4 regions of the Paenibacillus ilasis genome follow, and region 1 is predicted to be linked to each of the others. Evidence: predicted binding sites of a transcription regulator. Region 1 holds the regulator's gene; each other region holds the start of a gene.
What was found. The regulator Rex, encoded in region 1, represses fermentation and respiration genes when NADH is low (regulators of the CRP and FNR family bind a similar motif). The targets are predictions, from matches to a motif close to TTGTGAAATATTTCACAA.

Region 1 (4,875 bases):
CACCGCGGCGCAGATGCTGGTCTGGCTGACCCAGACGGAGAACGGGGATGATGAGGAGCTGAACCTTGGCGGCCGCGGAGGGGATTTCTGGGAGACCATCTCCAGCGATTCGGATTCCTGTCTTGGCCGTGCCTGCCCATGGTTCCGCAAATGCTACTATCACAGAGCCAAGCATGAAGCGGGCATCGCGGATGTTGTCATTACGAACCATTCGAAGCTGTTCACCGACGTAAAAGCGAATCACCAGCTGCTTCCGAGTTATGAGCGTCTCGTCATCGACGAAGCGCATCATCTGGAGGATGTCGCCGGTAAGCACCTTGGCTTGCAGATGAAATATTTTTCGGTTGTCCATACGCTAACCCGTATGTACAAAGACAGCCGCAGCGGTCAGCTCCCGGCTCTTCGCCAGCTGCTGCAAGTTTCATCCCATGAGAAGGCTGTCGAGTGGTCTTCCATCATAGATCGGATTTATCCGGATCTGATCACCGTAAAAGAGAATTGGGATCGACTCAGCGATCAATTGTTCGGACTGCTTCCGGAACGCGGAGATGCATCTCCAGGAGACGCCGGTCAATTCTCGCTTCGCTTATCGCCTCTTAAGAAGCCGAAGGATTGGGATTCGCTTGCCGAGCTGGAACATCAAATTCATGTGATACTGGGCGATGTCGTACGCAAGGGTGACAAGCTGATCGCCGAAATGAAGGAAGATCTCGACGATTACAGTGCCGACAGTCTGTTAACAGACCTATCGGGTCTGTTTAAGGACCTGGCCGCACACCGCGAGGACCTGAGGTCCTTCATGGCCCTGAATGATGAAGGCACGGTATACTGGATGGAGGCTAACGGCAATTTCCGCGGGAAATCGCTGCAACTTTATGCGGTGCCTGTCGATGTAAGCACCCACTTGAAGGAATTGTTTTTTGACAAGAAACAAAGCGTGATCCTGACGTCGGCGACCTTGTCGGTGGACAAATCGTTCCAGTTCATGATCGAGAATTTGGGTCTACAGGAAGCGGCAGATAGCGGCAACCTGAACACGGTTCTGCTGCCGTCCCCGTTTAATTACAGGGAGCAGGCTCTCCTTGTCGTGCCGCGCGATTTTCCGAGCGTGAAGGGCTCGGTCGGGGATGCACTCTTTGTGAATACACTAGTGCAATCATTGGCCGATACGGCAATCGCTACGCATGGACGTATGCTTGTCCTGTTCACCTCGTACCGGATGCTGCGTCAGGTGCATGAGCCCTTGAAGGAGGCGCTGGCATCCAGCGATATTACCGTACTGGGACAAGGGATGGATGGAACCAGCCGTACCAAGTTAATCCGGAGATTCCAGGATAGCAGCGCCTCGGTTCTGCTGGGTACCAGCTCCTTCTGGGAAGGGGTTGACATACCCGGTGAGGCGCTCACTTGCCTTGCGATCGTCCGGCTGCCGTTCCAGCCGCCGAATCACCCTTTGGTTGAAGCCAAGAGCGAATTGCTGCAGCAGCAGAAGAAGAACCCCTTCATGAAGCTTTCGGTTCCGCAAGCCGTCATTCGCTTCAAACAGGGATTTGGCCGACTGGTACGGACAGCGCAAGACAAGGGGATTGTCATCGTGTACGATACCCGGGTCATTGAATCCTATTACGGAAAATATTTCCTATATTCCTTGCCGGGACCAAAGATGGAGCACATGCCGACCGAGGGGATTGTTCCCCGAATTTCGGAATGGCTGCAGGAAGAGGCAGGCGTAGAGAACCAAGCTGAATAAAGTGAAACCATGAACGATCACATTGAAATGTAGTTATTAACCTATTATTAGGGGGAGCATGCATGAAATCGGAAAAAATTTCGGAAGCCGTGGTCCGCAGATTACCTGTATACTTGCGCTATTTGAATGAGCTTCAGAAAAGGGAGGTCTCCACGGTTTCCTCCCAGGAACTGGGACAAAAACTGGACCTCAATCCTGCTCAAATTCGTAAGGACCTAGCGTATTTCGGTGATTTTGGACGGAAAGGGATCGGATATGACGTATCTTATCTGATCGAGAAAATTCGCCAGATTCTAAAGCTGGACCAGAAGATCAATGTCGCATTGATTGGGGCCGGTAATCTTGGACATGCATTATCAAATTACAATGCATTTCTGAAGGACAATATGAAGATTGTGGCGGTTTTCGATTCGTATTCTCCCAAAGTTGGTATGAAAATAAACAATTTGGTTGTACAGCCGATGGAGGAACTGGAGAAGACGGTTCATGAGTACGGCATTCGTATCGGGATTATTACCGTTCCGGATTTTGAAGCGCAAAATGTAGCGAATCAGCTTATCGCCGCAGGCATCGAGGCTATTCTGAATTTTGCGCCGACCATCCTGAAAGCTCCATCCCATATCCGGATTCATACGGCTGATTTTACTACGGATTTGCAAAGTTTGGCCTATTATTTGGATAACGGTAAGGAGGATACAGCACATGACGACAACGAAGTGGATGGTTAAAAACGGAACGTTTGCGGTACTAGAGAAAGGAAGGTCCGTGCTACGCGGATATATGGTTGTAGAGAATGACCGGATAACCTACCTGGGTGAAGAAGAGCCAACCGTCCAAGAGGGAACAGAAATTATCGACGGAACCCATCTGTTTTTCCTGCCTGGATTGGTGAACACGCACGGACATGCGGCGATGTCGCTTCTCCGCGGTTATGGCGACGATCTGGCACTGCAGGTATGGCTTCAGGAAAAAATGTGGCCGATGGAAGCCAAATTCACGGCCGACGATGTGTACTGGGGAACCTCACTCTCCGTGCTTGAGATGATCAAAGGCGGAACCACGACGTTTGTGGATATGTATGATCATATGGATCAGGTTGCAAAGGTTGTGCAGGACTCAGGAATGCGCGGCGTACTGACACGCGGTGTCATCGGATTATGTCCGCCTGAGGTGCAGCAGCAGAAGCTGGATGAGGCGGTTGCATTCGCGAAAGACTGGCATGGCAAGGCGGATGGAAGAATTACGGCGATGATCTCGCCGCATGCACCTTACACATGCCCGCCGGATTTCATCGAGAAATTCGTTCAGGCATCCCATGATCTGAATCTGCCTTTGCATACGCATATGTCCGAAACGGAAACGGAAGTCGCTCAGAATGTAAATGATTACGGACTCCGCCCTGTTGCCCATTTGGAGAAGCTTGGCATGTTTTCCCGTCCAACGCTGCTTGCGCATGCCGTCCATCTGACCGATGAAGAAATCGAAATCCTGGCTAAGCATCAAGTGATGGTGTCGCATAATCCAGGCAGCAATCTGAAGCTTGCCAGCGGCATCGCTCGCGTGCCTGCACTACTGAAAGCCGGGGTCACCGTGTCTTTGGGTACCGATGGACCTGCGAGCAATAATAATCTGGATATGTTTGAAGAGATGCGCCTGGCGGCACTGATCCATAAAGGAGTAAGCGGGGATCCAACCGCGATTCCTGCATCCGAAGCGCTTCGGATGGGTACAGAGTATGGTGCCAAGTCAGCTTTCCTTGCGGATATCGGTACGCTTGCGGTAGGAATGAAGGCAGATATGATCGCACTGAACACGGATCAGGCGCACTTCCTTCCGAAGACGGATTATATTTCTCATGCTATCTACTCCGCCAGTGCGAAGGATGTTGAGCATGTATGGGTTGACGGTAAGCAGGTCGTGAAGAATGGCGCGAGCCTTACTCTCGATGAGGAACGTATCCGGCGGGAAGCGCAGCGTGCCTTTGAGCGTCTTACAACCCTCTAGGGAATAATCAAGGGGAGCGAGGAAGACGGATTTGAAGAAAAAAACGAAGTGGATCTTGCTTAGTGTATCCGGCGTGCTGCTGTTACTGCTTGGTTTACAGCTCTATTATTCATATGTTATGAAAGACACTTGGAATGAAGAAAGAATGGCGATTGCTGCCGCCAAGCAGCATGGCCAATTGGTTTCGTCCGGAAAGACCTATAAATCGGTGTGGGGCGAGGATAATAACTATTGGGTGGTAAGCGGCAAGGATCAGGACAATCAAGATCGTATGGTATGGGTAAAATTTACAGATGACAACATACCTGTTGAAGGTGCCGATGCTGTCCAGTCCGTTTTATTGAATACAGGGATGTCGGAAGCCCAGATTCGGGATCAGATTTATAACGAATTGCCTGGTGTGGAAATTAAGCGATTGCTGCCTGGAATGTATGAAGGCGAGTATGCCTGGCAGCTGCAGTATGAACACAACGGTCAGCGCGGCTATCGGTTTTATCGTTTTCAAGACGGTAACACGATCGGTAATGACATTATTCTTCCAAATCAATAATAAACGAAGTAAAGAGAGGCGTCCCTTACTATTTAAGAGGGGGCTTCTCTTTTTCCTTCATAATTGTAAGCGCATTCAGAAAAAATATGGAAAAACTGTTCTAAATATTTTCACAGACATGCATGAAAAAGTATATAAGATGTGATATACTCGTACTTGTACAAAACGAGCATATAAATTACATGCATCGCAATATATCGTTGTTATATGTATTTTTGTGTTACCAAATGATAGACAAAATTTTATACAGGAAATGAAGGAGGAACTTCATGAAACTACGCATTGTACCTATCATGCTGACTGTCGTGATCTCAGCATCGGTTCTCTTTGGCGGATGGTTTCTGTATCGGCAGATGGCTTTGCAAAATCCGCTGGCAAATGTTGTGTCACAATATGACGGCGTGAAGGATTCTCATATAGATATTAAACAGAATACCGTTACTTTGAATCTTGATTTGGCTCCAGATACAAATTTACAAGGTTTGGTTCAGCATATTAAGAAGGAAGGCAAGTCTGTGATTGGCAAGCGGGAATTGAAAATCCAGGTGGAGGACCATTCCTCGGAAGCACT
Region 2 (4,875 bases), 290 kb from region 1:
CCATGATGACGATTTGCGGATCATGCAGCAGAGCAGCTGCGATATTGATCCTCCTCTTCATGCCTCCGGAATAGGTTCTAATTAACTCCTTCTGGCGATCCCGAAGGCCGACCGTCTCAAGCAGCTCCTGAATTTTTATCTCCAATTCCTTTCCGTTCAATCCATATACGCGCCCGAAAAATTTAAGGTTTTCATACGAGGTCAATTCCTCATACAAGGCAATTTCCTGAGGCACCACGCCTAATACGGTGCGAATGTCCTGCGGATGCTTAAGCACGCTTTTGCCGTTCAGGCGTACATCGCCGCCCGTCGGTTTCAGCAAGGATGATATCATGGAGATGGTTGTCGATTTCCCGGCGCCGTTCGGACCGATCAATCCGACGGATTCCCCCCGGTCCAGATACAGGCTGACTTCCTCCACAGCAGTCTTGCCCTTAAACACTTTTCGAAGTTCTACGGTTTCCAGCATCATGTCTCCCCCCGTTCTCGATATGAACACCCAAGCTGCCTTGGTGCCCTTCGTTCATATCGTCCACAGCTACAAGTGTATATGCAAAAAGGCAGTGCCATCACTGCCCTCGGTCATTGCTTTGATTCCGAACCATGACTTCCGTCATGTTAGATTCGGATTTAACAGGGTATCTCCTTTTCTCGCGAATCAAACCACATTATGCCGTATGGCATAAATCGCCAGCTGCGTCCGGTCTCTTACATCAAGTTTGTCCATAATCTGGCTGACGTGATTCTTGACCGTTCCGATCGACAAACCCAGCTCGTCTGCGATTTCGCGGTTGCTGCGCCCTTCCCCTACCAGACGTATGATGGACAACTCCCGCGGGGTAATCGAAGCATCAACGACGGGTGCTTTCTTCTCTTCCAGAAGTTTAGGAATCACCTTGGCCGCCACATCCTCCTGGAGCGACAACCCGCCGCTCAAGCAGCTTCGAATCGAGCGAATCAACGCCTCCGGCTCCGCCTCCTTCAGCATGTACCCGCTAGCCCCGCTCTTTAGCGCCTCGACCGCATACTGGTCGTCGTTAAACGTCGTCAGCATCAGCACTTTCGTCTTTGGCCATCGTGAACGTATGATGCGAGCAGCCTCCAATCCGTTCATCTCCGGCATTCGGATATCCAGCACAACGACGTCAAAGATATGGTTTTCGCATAATGCTACAGCCTCTTTGCCGTTGCCAGCTTCACCGGCAACCAGCATATCCGAATCGCTTTCGATCATCATCTTCAGACCTTGACGAACCATGGCCTGATCCTCTGCCAATAATATACGTATCAGCGGACTCCCTCCTCTATGAACTTGGACATGAATAACGTTCCGCGAACGATAAATTGGTTGTCGTACTGAGAGATTTGAAGCTCGCCCCCAGCCTCTTCCATTCGCTCTCGCATCGCTTTTAAACCATAGCCCTCCCGGTATGTATCGCGTCTCCGGTGATACGGATTGCTTACCTCAAAACGAAATATCCCGCCTCCAGGCGCTTCAAACAAGATATGCACTTCTCGAGTGCTCCCATGCTTCATCGCATTGGTCATGGCTTCCTGAACCGCACGGTATACCGCAATGGATTGGATATTGTTTAAAGGCACAGTAAGTGCTCCATGCCGCGCCGTTAGCGTTACGCGCATAAAGCTCTCGGATTCCAAGCGCCGGAGAAGTCCAATGATCGCGGGCAGTCCGCTGGTCTCCTGCTGCTTCATGGATTTCACTGCATTCCTGGTCTCCTCCAGACTTTCCTTGGCAAGGGCTTTGAGCCCCTTCAGAACCTCGGCGGTTTCCCCGTCTGCCTGCATCCGGTGCATCTCCAGCTGCATGAGCAGCGCCGTTAATTTATGCCCGACGGAGTCATGGATATCGCGCCCGACCTGAGCCCGCTCCTCCTGCCTCGCATGCTGCTCGTCCGTTATAAGACGACGTTTCATATTACGGTATTCACTGAGCAGCGTTTCATTTCGAACAACTGATTCTTCATAACGGGACCAGGTGGTGCGAAACAGGGTAAGAGCAATCGTGAGAATAACAGAGTAAAGCGCGAGAAACAGCCATGGTAATCCGGAGTATCCTAACAAGCCGGGTGCGATGGCACCTGCGGTCAGGACTAAACCTATGCAGGCGGCATGAACGGCGGAGAGCCGATACACGGCTTTTCCCGCAAGAATGGAATAAACCAGCAGAATATACGGGTCAGTTGCACTCGTAGTGGTCGGCCATAAGGAGATCACGGAACATAATGACGCAATGAGCAGTGTGATAAATAGCATTGCAGGCTTGGCGCGGTATAACGGCGATAAAAAAAAGCCAGTGAAGAAAATGGCGCTGCTCCCCAATCTCCAAGGCAATTGATCCGGATTAACATGCTGGAGTACTGGAATGAAGGCGCATAGCCAGCTTAAAAGAAGAAATAAAAACCATATCCAGAACGACCGCACATGCTCTCCTCTCTTTCCTATCAAGAGTTTCACAATTTACAATAAAAAATATCGTTCCAAATTTTAGTTATATCATATCACAAGCCTATTCGATACTTTTGGGGAAATAAGTAAACTGGAAATAAAAAATCGCTTCGAGATTATTGTGAAAAAATATACATACAGGCCTAAACCCTTATCAATACTGGGATTTATTCGACAAGCTCAGAGGGCAATCACAGCGAAAAACAGGCCTAAAATTGTGACGAAACTGGTAACTCTCGTGAAAGTTTGAACAATGTATGAACTACCTCAAAACCGCGCCACTACAATGATTTCGCTCACAACCATCCCCTTTTGTAACAATTTGAACACATAAAATTACATACATTGACACGAATATGGATTTATCTGTTAATTATACAAGTTTATGTGTTTTGCAAAGCCGACCGGAACTTTCTACTATAGATGTGTCAGTAACATTGAATCGAACGAACGTTTCAAGGAAAGGGGTACATCATGAACAAAAGAGGGCCGTTATTTGCATTGTTTTTAGGCTTTACCTTGCTCTTATCGGGATGCAGCTCGCTCACGGTATTAGATCCGAAAGGACCGGCTGCCAGAACCCTATCCGATACAATCATATTCTCCATTCTCATGATGGTCGGAATTCTAGCGGTAGTTTACGCGCTCTATATCTACATGCTCACCAAATACCGAGCCAAGAAATCCAACGAAGGTTACGAACCGCCTCATGAAGAGGGTAACAAATGGCTGGAGATTCTGTGGACTGCCATTCCAATCCTGATCGTTGCCGTGCTATCGGTCGTAACCGTCAAAACGACGGTGGCCGTCGAGAACGTACCGGAAGGTTATGAGAACCAAGAGCCTTTGGTCATTTACGCTTCCTCTTCGAACTGGAAATGGCATTTCAGCTATCCGGAAGAAGGAATTGAGACCGTCAATTACGTCAACATTCCAACCAATCGTCCGATTGAGTTCAGACTGTATTCATTCGGTCCGATCACGAGCTTCTGGATCCCTCAGCTTCACGGGCAGAAATACGCGATGAGCGACATGATCACGAAGCTGAACATGGTGGCCGACGTACCGGGTTCCATGATGGGCCGTAACGCGAACTTCAACGGCGAAGGCTTTGCCCATATGGAGTTCGAAGCCCTTGCCATGACCTCGGCCGAGTACGATGAGTGGGTTAAGGATGTAAAGGACACCGCGCCTGAACTGAAGGAAGACGAGTTCAAGAAGCTTCTGGACACCGCGCATGTCGGACGAATGACCTTCTCCAACACGCATCTGGAATTCAGCCCGCCGCCATCCGAAGACCATCACCATGGCGGTGATGTCAACGGCAATGAGGAGCATCAGGACCATAAAGACGTCCACCCGGATCCTGCAACAACGGAAGAAACGGAATTTGACAGCGAAACGAACGTGGATCCAAACGAACCGCTGCCGAACTTCCCGGCTGAAGAAAGCCCAAATCATCAACATGAAGGACATTAAATCGGTGAGTGAATCATGGTTCGCCCGATCTACTTCATACATCCAGAAAGGAGCTAGGCCTTTATGAAATGGGACGAATTTTTCGTTACCGGTGATCCGCTAATATACGGCGCCATGGTGAGTATCGTGCTCGTCTCGCTCGCAATCCTCTTCGGTTTGACCTATTACAAGAAGTGGGGATATATGTGGCGGGAATGGCTGACAACCGTGGATCACAAAAGAATCGGGGTCATGTACATCATCTGTGCATTGATCATGCTGTTCCGCGGGGGCGTCGACGCGATCATGATGCGCGCGCAGACCGCCGCACCGGAGATGAAGTTTCTGACCGGTCAGCATTATAATGAAGTATTCACGACTCACGGGGTCATCATGATCCTCTTTATGGCCATGCCGTTTATCTTCGGTCTGATGAACGTCATCATTCCGCTTCAGATCGGTGCCCGTGACGTAGCTTTCCCTAAACTGAACGCAATCAGCTTCTGGCTGTTCTTCGCCGGAGCCATGCTGTTCAACATTTCCTTCGTTATCGGAGGTTCGCCGGATGCCGGCTGGTCCGCTTACTTCCCGCTGGCCAGTATCGAATTCAGTCCGACGGTCGGCAACAACTACTACTCTCTGTCGCTACAGATTTCAGGGATTGGTACCTTGCTGACAGGCCTTAACTTTATCGTAACGATCCTGAAGATGCGCGCGCCGGGCATGACCCTGATGCGCATGCCGATGTTCACATGGTCGGTATTGATTACTTGCGTCATCATTATCTTTGCTTTCCCTGTGCTTACGATTGCGCTCCTGCTTATGATGTTCGACCGCATCTTCGGTTCGCAATTCTTCACGATGGCCAACGGCGGCATGGATATGCTATGGGCCAACCTGTTCTGGGTATGGGGACACCCTGAGGTATACATTGTCATACTACCGGCTTTC
Region 3 (4,875 bases), 170 kb from region 1:
CGACCAATGATGCAACTACCCCGCCTTGTGCCTTCAAGCTTCTATATCAAAGATCTGAGATTCAGCTTCCTTCTACACCTTTATTGTAGTCCTGTTGATCTCTTGTATCTGTGATAATAATCACAAACTTAACTTTTCCCGTGATTTTTATCACTCTGGTCCTGGTCTCGCATACCTTACCTCAAAACCTTCACAGATCTTCATGATCGGCGTTTCAATACCTATCCTATTCAGAACCGGCCGTAGAATGCATTGCGGTAAACTTCTGCGAGCTCTGTCACCAGCGGCAGCTTCGGATTGCTCGTTGTGCACTGGTCTTCAAAAGCCCGATCCGCCAAATGCTCAACATTTTTCTCGAAATCTTTAGGATCGATGCCAAGCTGCTGGAACGACTCCTCGATACCGAGCTTGCTGTTCAGCTCCCGGATCGCGGCAATCAAACTGTTTACGCCCTCTTCCGTCGTTCTTGCAGGCAGCCCCAGAATCCGTGCGATTTCAGCATATCTCTCATCAGCTACAAAATGGGTGTATTTAGGCCATGCCGCGAATTTCGTTGGCTTCTTGGCGTTGTAACGGATGACGTGAGGCATCAGGATAGCATTAGTGCGTCCGTGTGCCGTGTGATACTGGCCGCCCCACTTATGTGCAAGACTGTGGTTGATGCCCAGGAACGCATTCGCAAAAGCCATGCCGGCAAGCGTCGAAGCATTATGCATTTTCTCGCGGGCGAGCTTGTCACCGGTAAGCGCCGACTGCTCAAGATACTGGAACACCAGCTGTATGGCCTTGATGGCAAGCCCATCCGTATAATCGCTGGCCATCACCGATACGTAGGCTTCAATGGCATGTGTCAGAACGTCCATTCCGGTATCGGCTACCGCCGTTTTAGGCAAGGTGTACACAAATTCCGGATCGATTATCGCCACATCCGGTGTCAGCTCATAGTCAGCCAGCGGGTATTTGGTATTTCCCAGCCCTTTGTCCGTGATGACGGCAAACGAAGTCACTTCCGAGCCCGTTCCCGACGTTGTTGGAATGGCAACGAACTTCGCCTTCCGTCCAAGCTTCGGATATTTATAGACCCGTTTGCGGATATCCATGAATTTTTGCTTCAGATTGTTAAAGTCCGTATCCGGATATTCATAGAACAGCCACATGGCTTTGGCTGCATCCATTGGCGATCCGCCGCCGAGGGCGATGATACAGTCCGGCTGGAACCTGGCAAGCATCTCCGTTCCGCGTTCTACGGTCGTTGTCGAAGGATCCGGCTCGACCTCCGAGAAGACTTCGATGGCTACCGGCACTCTGCGTTGACGCAGATAGTGCTCTACCCGCTCCACATAGCCCAGCTTCACCATCATGGGGTCGGTAACGATAGCGACACGGGTGATTTCCGGCATTTTCGCAAGATACTGCGTGGAACCTTTTTCAAAGTAAATTTTGTCCGGCACTTTAAACCACTGCATATTCACGGTTCTGCGGTTCACCCTTTTCACGTTGATTAGATTGACAGCCGTCACGTTCGACGAAGTGGAATTACGTCCATACGAACCGCAGCCCAGCGTCAGCGATGGCAGGTTCGTGTTGTAGATATCGCCGATGCCGCCTTGCGAAGAAGGCTGGTTCACCAGGATGCGGCAGGTTTTCATCCGATCCGAGAATTTCATGATGATGTCCTCATTGTGCGAGTGTATCACCGACGAGTGACCCATGCCGCCAAAAGCAACCATCTCTTCTGCGCGTCTTATGCCTTCCTCGGCGTCCTTTACTTTATAGCAGGCCAGAACCGGACTCAGCTTCTCGGCGGACAACGGATAAGCCGGACCGACCCCTTCCAGCTCGGCGACCAGGATCTTGGTGCTTTCCGGCACCTCGAAACCGCATGCCTCGGCAATTTTAGCGGCCGGCTTTCCGACGATGGATGGATTGACTGCACATTTCTCCGATACCATCGCATGCGCAGTCAGCTTCGCCAGTTCTTCCTTGTTGACGAAATAACAGCCGCTGGCGATCATTTTTTTCTTCGCTGTATGATATATAGGCTCCTCGATAATGACAGCCTGCTCCGAAGCGCAGATCATGCCGTTATCAAAGGTTTTGGACAAAATCAAGTCGTTCACCGCCTGATCCAGGTCGGCGCTCTTCTCTATAAAGCAGGGCACGTTACCTGGTCCTACGCCGAGGGCCGGCTTGCCGCAGCTGTATGCCGCTTTAACCATCGCCGAACCGCCCGTAGCCAGAATGCAGGCGACGTCAGGATGATTCATGAGCGCATTGGTTTTATCCATGGAAGGAGCTTCGATCCACTGGATGCAATCGGCAGGAGCACCTTGCTTCACGGCGGCATCCCGCAATATCAGCGCAGCTTCCCGGCTGCAGGCCTGAGCGGATGGATGGAATCCGAAAATGATCGGGTTTCTTGTTTTAATGGAGATCAGCGCTTTGAATATCGTCGTGGACGTCGGATTGGTTACCGGGGTTATCCCCATGATAATCCCGATCGGTTCCGCTATTTTTTGAAAGCTGTCATAAGCGTTGTCTTCAATGATACCCACCGTCTTGTCATATTTGATGCTGTTGTGGATATACTCTGTGGCAAACAGGTTCTTGATGATTTTGTCTTCGTACACGCCGCGTCCCGTTTCCTCAACCGCCATCTTCGCCAGCTGCATGTGCTTCTCAAGGCCTGCCATGGCCATCGACTGTACAATCCCGTCGACTTGCTCCTGATTCAATTCCATAAACTTTTCTTTGGCCCGATTTGCCTTGTCAATCAGACCCTGAATGTACTCTGCTGCCGTTTGTCCTTTAACTTCAACCGTTCCTTTGCTCACAGCCATATCTCTCATCCTCCCATGGTTCGTGTTTCTTTCTTCTCTACGCCTCGATCGTAACACAGCTGTTTCTAAAATCATGTGAAATATTTCACAATATTAAAATTTATCTTTTCTGTGTGATTTATACCTGTCTTTCCCTCCTTTCAAGTGAAAGAGATCACAAAGTTTGAAAATTCGCCACGATTTCCCTCTTATTCTCCCCCAAAAGTGAATGTTTTCACGTTATAATGTATTTAAAGATTAAACAGATCAAATTTTAGGATGTTAGGGGATACCAACATGAATACTGTAGACCATGTAATGGAAATCGAAAACTTAGGGAACACGCAGTGCTTCTCGGAACAAAACCGCAACCGTCTGCTGGTCACCATGAAGGAAAGGGTACTCCCTGAAGGATCCCATTTGTTCTGGGAAGGTGACTTCGCCGACAAGCTGTACTTCGTTAAACAAGGAAGAATTAAATTAACCAAATCGACGGATGAAGGCAAAGAGCTTATTCTATATATGTACCATCCAGGAGACATGGTCGGTCAAGCCGATCCATTCTTCAGCAACAACCACAGTTTCTCGGCAGAGGTGCTTGAGGATAGTGTTGTCGGAGTCATCGAGCACAAGGATCTGGAGCTGCTGATCTGTCAGCATTGCGACTTTGCCATTGATTTTATGAAGTGGATGGGCATTCACCACCGCATCACCCAGACCAAATTCCGTGATCTCATGATGTACGGAAAGCCCGGTGCTTTAACGTCGACGCTCATCCGTCTGAGCAATACCTACGGGCAGCATCAAGCGGATGATACCATTCTCATCAACAAGAAGATTACCCACACCGATCTATCGAACATGATTGGGGCAACCCGAGAAAGCGTGAACCGGATGCTGAGTGACTTACGCAAAAAAGATGCCATCGAATATGCCGGCGGGATGATTGTCATTAAAGATCTTCCGATGCTGCAGGAAATCTGCCATTGTGAGCTGTGTCCGAACGAAATCTGCCGGATTTAACCGGCCGGCTCCCTTCTGTGCATAATTTACAGTCATCTGCTTACAATAAACCTTGTCTTTCCAAACCAATTAAAGGGAGTGCTCAGCATGCGTGAAGGTTTGATTCCTGCTGTTCTTGGAACTGTGGTTTCTGCTTCGGGTGCCGCTCTGCTTGGCAGCAGGTATAAACTTGCCGCCACCGGTATTCTCGGCTTCGGACTGGCTCATATCGTGCTCGGTGCGATTGACCTCGTGGAACATCGGTAAAACGATTGGGAAGACAAGATTCGCATAGCTGTCCTTTCAGTTCAATGACTGAGGAGGACAGCTTATTTATGCTAGCGCCCTCCTGTTCGCTCCAGCGATGACGTATCTAAAAAGCGGAGATCCCCCCACTCTATTAATATACAAAAAAAGAAACCGTTTCTTGGTAATTGGAAGAATGACGGACCATTAACCAAGAACGGTTTCTTTGTTTATTCGTCAGGTTAAACTTCATCTGACAATGAACTTGGAGGATGGAATTCCTCCACAACATCTCGTTCGCACGGTGAATGAAGCGGTCAACAGCTTGGGCAACCGAGAATCTTGATGGCTGCCTCCCTAAGGCAGCGGATGCAACAGCTATCATTCATCCCGCTCCAAGGTTCGCTACCGCCTACGACAGCCTACTTTTGCTTGCTCCCTTTTCCCGATGAGATAAACCAGTAAGCCATCCCTACAAACAATCCACCGCCAAGGATGTTCCCCAGCGTGACCGGCACCATGTTGCTGACCCATCCGCCGATGGAAATGGTTTCGGGATGCCCCGGTAAAATCGTCGCGAGCGTCAGAAGCGTCATATTGGCTACGCTATGCTCATACCCTGTTGCAATGAAGGCAAACAGACACCACCATATTAAGATCAGCTTTGTCGTTTCTCCCTTGGCCCGAATTCCCATCCACAAGGCCAGACAGACAAGCCAGTTACACAAGATGCCTCTGAAGAACAGCTCCATAAACGGATCATTCATTTTCTTGGCGGCAGCCGTGAAGATGAGGTGGTCCGGTGGCA
Region 4 (4,875 bases), 170 kb from region 1:
AACCCCGAAGTGCTGAAAGTGATCACGAATGCGATTAACTGGGCTTATTCCACGGCAGGTAAGCAAACCTTCGGCAACAGTCAGCCGGTTCGTGCGCTTCCCGTTTTAGTCTAAGCTACGAGCAGCGTTTTTTAAGAAGCAATGAGTTAACGAGTCGTTCAGGGGGCAATCCTTGAGCGGCTCGTTTTATCGTTGGCGGTGAATGTTCACCGAAATGTTTTTGCCGGCTAGGGATAGAATATACCTAAGTATGGGGTATTGTATGATATACAAGAAGGGGGGCTGTACACATGAGTGAAGTACAAAGCGCACCTGTAGATCCCGCAACCATCGCCATATGCCAGGCCAAGCTTGTCCATCAACCCGTTGAGGGCTTCCTGCTGGGGAGAGGAGTCCGCTTCGCCAAGATTATGTTTATTGGGGAAGCCCCCGGCGCCCATGAAGTTCTGGAAGGCTTACCTTTTGTAGGGCAGGCCGGACAAGAGATGAATGCCTACCTGGAACGCCTGAACCTGACCCGGGAGCAAGTCTATATTACCAGTGCCATGAGAAGCAGGCCCTATAAGGAAAAGCTAATCGTGAGGTCCACGGGCGAGCGTGTCATCAGCCGCTCCAATCGGACACCGACGAAGGCGGAAATATTGGCCCATGCACCTTTGCTTGATGAAGAGATTCGATGGGTTCGCCCGCACATTATCGCACCCATGGGAAATACGGCGCTGCACCGGTTAATCGGAAGCCATGAAACGGTGACATCGCTGCACGGCAAACTGATGGAGGGCCCGGTCCAGCAAGCAGCAGATCCGGAGAATCCCGGTGGGGGCTATATGTTTTCAGTGGAAACCTATAAGATATTCCCTCTGTTCCATCCAGCGGCCGTACTGTATAATAGGAAATTATCCACTTTGATCGAGGAAGATTTGGATATTTTGGCTCGTATATTATGGGACAAACGCTGATTTTATGGGAAAAAGGGGCTAGGTGGTTTTCAGTTTCTCGGAAATGTGCTAAAATGAAACATACTTACAATTCGTAAGTTTTCTAGATTTTGATTAAGCTTATGAGTTTCTATAAACAAGGTGACTTCGTAAAGAGGTGAAGGGATATGGAAGTTACAAATGTTACGATGTGTCCCCGTTTTGAATCTGCATTTTCTTTTCTGGGCAAACGGTGGAACGGTTTGATTATTCAAACGTTGATGAGCGGGCCTAAGCGCTTTAAGGATATTTCGAATTTGATTCCGTCCATGAGCGATAAAATGCTCTCTGAGCGGATGAAGGATTTGGAATGTGAAGGCATTTTGATTCGTCATGTCTATCCGGAAACACCGGTACGTATTGAATATGAACTGACTGAAAAAGGCAAAGCACTGCGTCCGGTGATGGAGCAAATTGCATCCTGGGCAGAACAATGGGTCGAAAGATGAGTCATCTTAAGACTCCCCTTGATGATTAAACCCTGGCATGAGACATCCTCATTTCAGGGTTTTTTTTCTAAATGGAAGTATGATTCCTGTTTCTTTACGGCAAGAATAGGTGGACATGCACCAAGCGGACGCAGCTGCTATATAATGTGAAAAACCCAGCAGCATATCAAGGAGGCGAGCCCATGACCAAGCGAACGTATATCTCCCGTTTCCATTATGGACAAGAGGACATCTCAGAACTTGAAAACGCTTCATTAAAAGTGCTTCAAATTTTTGAGAAAACCAAGCGGATGCTGAGCCAGTATGTGCCGGACTCCCTGTGGCTAGCTGTGTCTGGAACAAGCCCGGGATCTGCAGAATCCGTTTACCCAAGCAGTGCCGATGCTGCAGGCATGTTTCAGAAATGGGTCAAAGCCCCCGGCGGATGGAAGTTCATTGGTTATGAAACCGATAGATTGAATGCGTCCACCGGGCAGAATATAGGACGAACGGGAAGATTCCTGCAGATGATCATCTGGTCACTCTATGAGAAAATCGCGATGCTGCATCCCATCCTTGGCAGTGAGCCGTTTTTTGACGGGGAAGAGCTGGATGTGATCGCGAATTATTTTGTGCCTACGTATATCAGCGCCGTACCGTTGGTGGAACAAGGAAAGGCCTTTAAGACCATTCAGGCCGACATTGTTCTGTATCAGGAGCATATTCAGGCACCTGCCGTCATTATGCAATCGGATCGTGGCTTATTGGAGGGGAACTGGATGACCGGGGTGAACTTGGACGCGAAGGGGTTTGCCGGGATTCGTCCTTATTTGAAGGTTCCTAACGGCGAACGAGCCTATATGGAAGCCGATATTATATAGAGAGCATTTTTCATCATAACCTTGTTCCGATGCGGACAGGGTTATTTTGTATATTTGTTTAAAATTTTAACGATTTATGTGAAATATATCACAAAAATTAATGACGTCAGACGATATAATTTATGTGAAAGGAACGGAATACCACGATCACTAGATAAATGTGTTGGGGAGGAATCAAACGATGTCCAATATAAAGAGAGAAAAGTTAGTTGTCATTGGCAACGGTATTGCCGGGATTAGTACGGTCGAGCAAATCATTAAATTGGGGGGGAATTTTGACATCACCGTCATTGGACAAGAGCCTCATCCGAATTATAACCGCATCATGCTGTCGTATGTGCTGGAAGGCAGCAAAACCTTGGATGACATTGTATTGAATGATTGGAAATGGTACGAGGATAACCATATCACTTTGCACACGGGTGCCACTGTAACTGCCATTGATGGAGAGCGCAAGGTCGTGACAGCCGACAACGGATTGACGGTGCCTTATGACAAAGTCATGATAGCTACGGGCTCGAAGCCCTTTATTTTACCCGTACCGGGAAGTGACAAAGAAGGCGTTATTGGTTTTCGAAACATTGCCGATTGCACGCAGATGCTTCAAGCCGCTAACGCATACAAGAAAGCGGCTGTCATTGGCGGGGGACTTCTGGGACTGGAAGCGGCCAAGGGATTGGTCAGCCTGGGCATGGAGGTGACGGTAGTTCATCTCATGCAGGATTTAATGGAGAGCCAGTTGGACTCGATGGCATCCGGCATGCTGAAAAGGGAGCTTGAACAGCAGGGTATCAACTTCTTATTAGGCAGGCAAACAACCGAAATATTGGGAGATACCAGAGTTACGGGACTCCGGTTCAAGGATGGGGATGAGCTTGAAGCCGACCTGGTGGTGATGGCAGTGGGCATCAGAGCGAACACCGCGATCGCCCAAGCGAGCGGAATCGAAGTGAACCGGGGCATCGTAGTCAATGATTATCTTCAGACTTCCTGGCCGGATGTGTATGCGGTTGGCGAATGCTGTGAGCATCGGGGCGCATGCTACGGCCTGGTTGCACCATTGTTCGAGCAGGGACAGGTATTGGCGAAGCATCTATGCGGTGTGGAAGGCAAGCCTTACGAGGGAAGCATTGTATCGACGAAGCTGAAAATCAGCGGGGTTGATGTATTCTCTGCCGGAGAATTCATGGAGCAAGCCGAGCACTCGGTGATTACCGCAAAAGATGATTGGCGCAAGACCTATAAGAAAATATTAATTCGCGACAATATCATCGTTGGGGCGATATTGTTCGGAGATGTGAGCGATTCGGCAAGCCTTCAATCCATGATTCGGAAAAAGACAGCCATGACGGATGAGATTTACGATTCGATCATGGGTACTGACAGCGCAGGAACAGGAAATGGCAAGGCATTTTCACTGGAGAAGATGCCCGATGATGAAATCGTGTGCGGCTGCAACGGCGTAACCAAAAAAGCCATTGTGGATGCCGTTACTCTACAGGGTCTTACGACAGTGGATGAGATCAAAGCTTGTACAGGAGCTACCCGCTCGTGCGGCGGCTGTAAACCTGTCGTGGAGCAAATACTCCAGAGCGTATTGGGCGATGGCTTTAAGGCGGCAGGCAAACAAGGCATATGCCCATGCACAACCCTCGATCGGGACGAAATCGTCGCCGAAATCCGCGCCAAGGGGCTTACCACGACGAAGGAAGTCATGCATGTTCTGGAGTTCAGCAACCCGGAGGGCTGCTCGAAATGCCGTCCTGCCATTCATTATTATCTGGCGATGCTGAATCCGGTAACCCATCAGGAGGAGAGAGAATCCCGATTTGTCAACGAACGGATGAACGCCAACATTCAGAAAGACGGCACGTACACGGTAGTCCCAAGAATGTACGGCGGCGTTACCACACCGGAGGATTTGAAGAAAATCGCGGATGTATCGCTTAAATATAATGTGAAGGTTGTCAAGGTTACCGGCGGACAGCGTCTGGACCTCATCGGTGTTAAGAAGGAAGATTTACCGAGTGTTTGGGAAGAGCTCGATATGCCGTCGGGTTATGCTTATGCCAAATCGCTGCGGACCGTGAAGACCTGTGTAGGTTCCCAATTTTGTCGTTTCGGTACGCAGGATTCGATGGGCATGGGGGCATTTCTCGAGGAGAAATTCGAAAGACTGGATTTTCCGGCGAAATTTAAAATGGCGGTCAATGGATGTCCGCGAAATTGTGCCGAGTCGTGCACGAAAGACATCGGGATCGTTGGCAATGACGGTGGATGGGAAATATTCGTTGGAGGCAACGGCGGAACGAAAGCGCGTCTTGCTGATTCGTTCTGCAAAGTGAAAACGGATGAAGAGCTGATTGAAATCTGCGGAGCCTTGATGCAGTATTACCGTGAAACCGGCAAGTACCTGGAGAGAACATCGGAGTGGGTGGAGCGCTTGGGACTGGAACAAATCCAAGCGGTTATCCTGGATGATCCCAAGCAGCGTAAGGAACTGGTGGAGAGAATTGAGCTCGCCCTGCAGCAAGTCGAGGATCCTTGGAAGAAAGTGCTGAACGACGAGAAGCTGCGCAATACATTATT

Region 2: qoxA (cytochrome aa3 quinol oxidase subunit II) is a predicted target of Rex. The motif match lies at 2,703-2,720, and genes of this name have one in related genera.
Region 3: adhE (bifunctional acetaldehyde-CoA/alcohol dehydrogenase) is a predicted target of Rex. The motif match lies at 2,914-2,931, and genes of this name have one in related genera.
Region 4: nirB (nitrite reductase large subunit NirB) is a predicted target of Rex. The motif match lies at 2,363-2,380, and genes of this name have one in related genera.

The regions. Positions count from the first base shown of each region.
Region 1 is NZ_JBHDJG010000001.1:3,705,167-3,710,041, reverse strand. It holds gene dinG (ATP-dependent DNA helicase DinG) at 1-1,750, shown strand, start outside; gene ACETK5_RS16645 (redox-sensing transcriptional repressor Rex) at 1,813-2,478, shown strand; gene ACETK5_RS16640 (amidohydrolase) at 2,453-3,754, shown strand; gene ACETK5_RS16635 (cell wall elongation regulator TseB-like domain-containing protein) at 3,786-4,304, shown strand; gene ACETK5_RS16630 (hypothetical protein) at 4,574-4,875, shown strand, end outside.
Region 2 is NZ_JBHDJG010000001.1:3,415,570-3,420,444, forward strand. It holds gene ACETK5_RS15290 (ABC transporter ATP-binding protein) at 1-469, opposite strand, end outside; gene ACETK5_RS15295 (response regulator) at 659-1,291, opposite strand; gene ACETK5_RS15300 (sensor histidine kinase) at 1,288-2,475, opposite strand; gene qoxA (cytochrome aa3 quinol oxidase subunit II) at 2,941-3,945, shown strand; gene qoxB (cytochrome aa3 quinol oxidase subunit I) at 4,009-4,875, shown strand, end outside.
Region 3 is NZ_JBHDJG010000001.1:3,872,536-3,877,410, forward strand. It holds gene adhE (bifunctional acetaldehyde-CoA/alcohol dehydrogenase) at 231-2,840, opposite strand; gene ACETK5_RS17540 (Crp/Fnr family transcriptional regulator) at 3,117-3,842, shown strand; gene ACETK5_RS17545 (asparagine synthase) at 3,930-4,088, shown strand; gene ACETK5_RS17550 (formate/nitrite transporter family protein) at 4,490-4,875, opposite strand, start outside.
Region 4 is NZ_JBHDJG010000001.1:3,878,306-3,883,180, reverse strand. It holds gene ACETK5_RS17580 (ThuA domain-containing protein) at 1-114, shown strand, start outside; gene ACETK5_RS17575 (uracil-DNA glycosylase) at 291-959, shown strand; gene ACETK5_RS17570 (winged helix-turn-helix transcriptional regulator) at 1,106-1,426, shown strand; gene ACETK5_RS17565 (hypothetical protein) at 1,609-2,286, shown strand; gene nirB (nitrite reductase large subunit NirB) at 2,468-4,875, shown strand, end outside.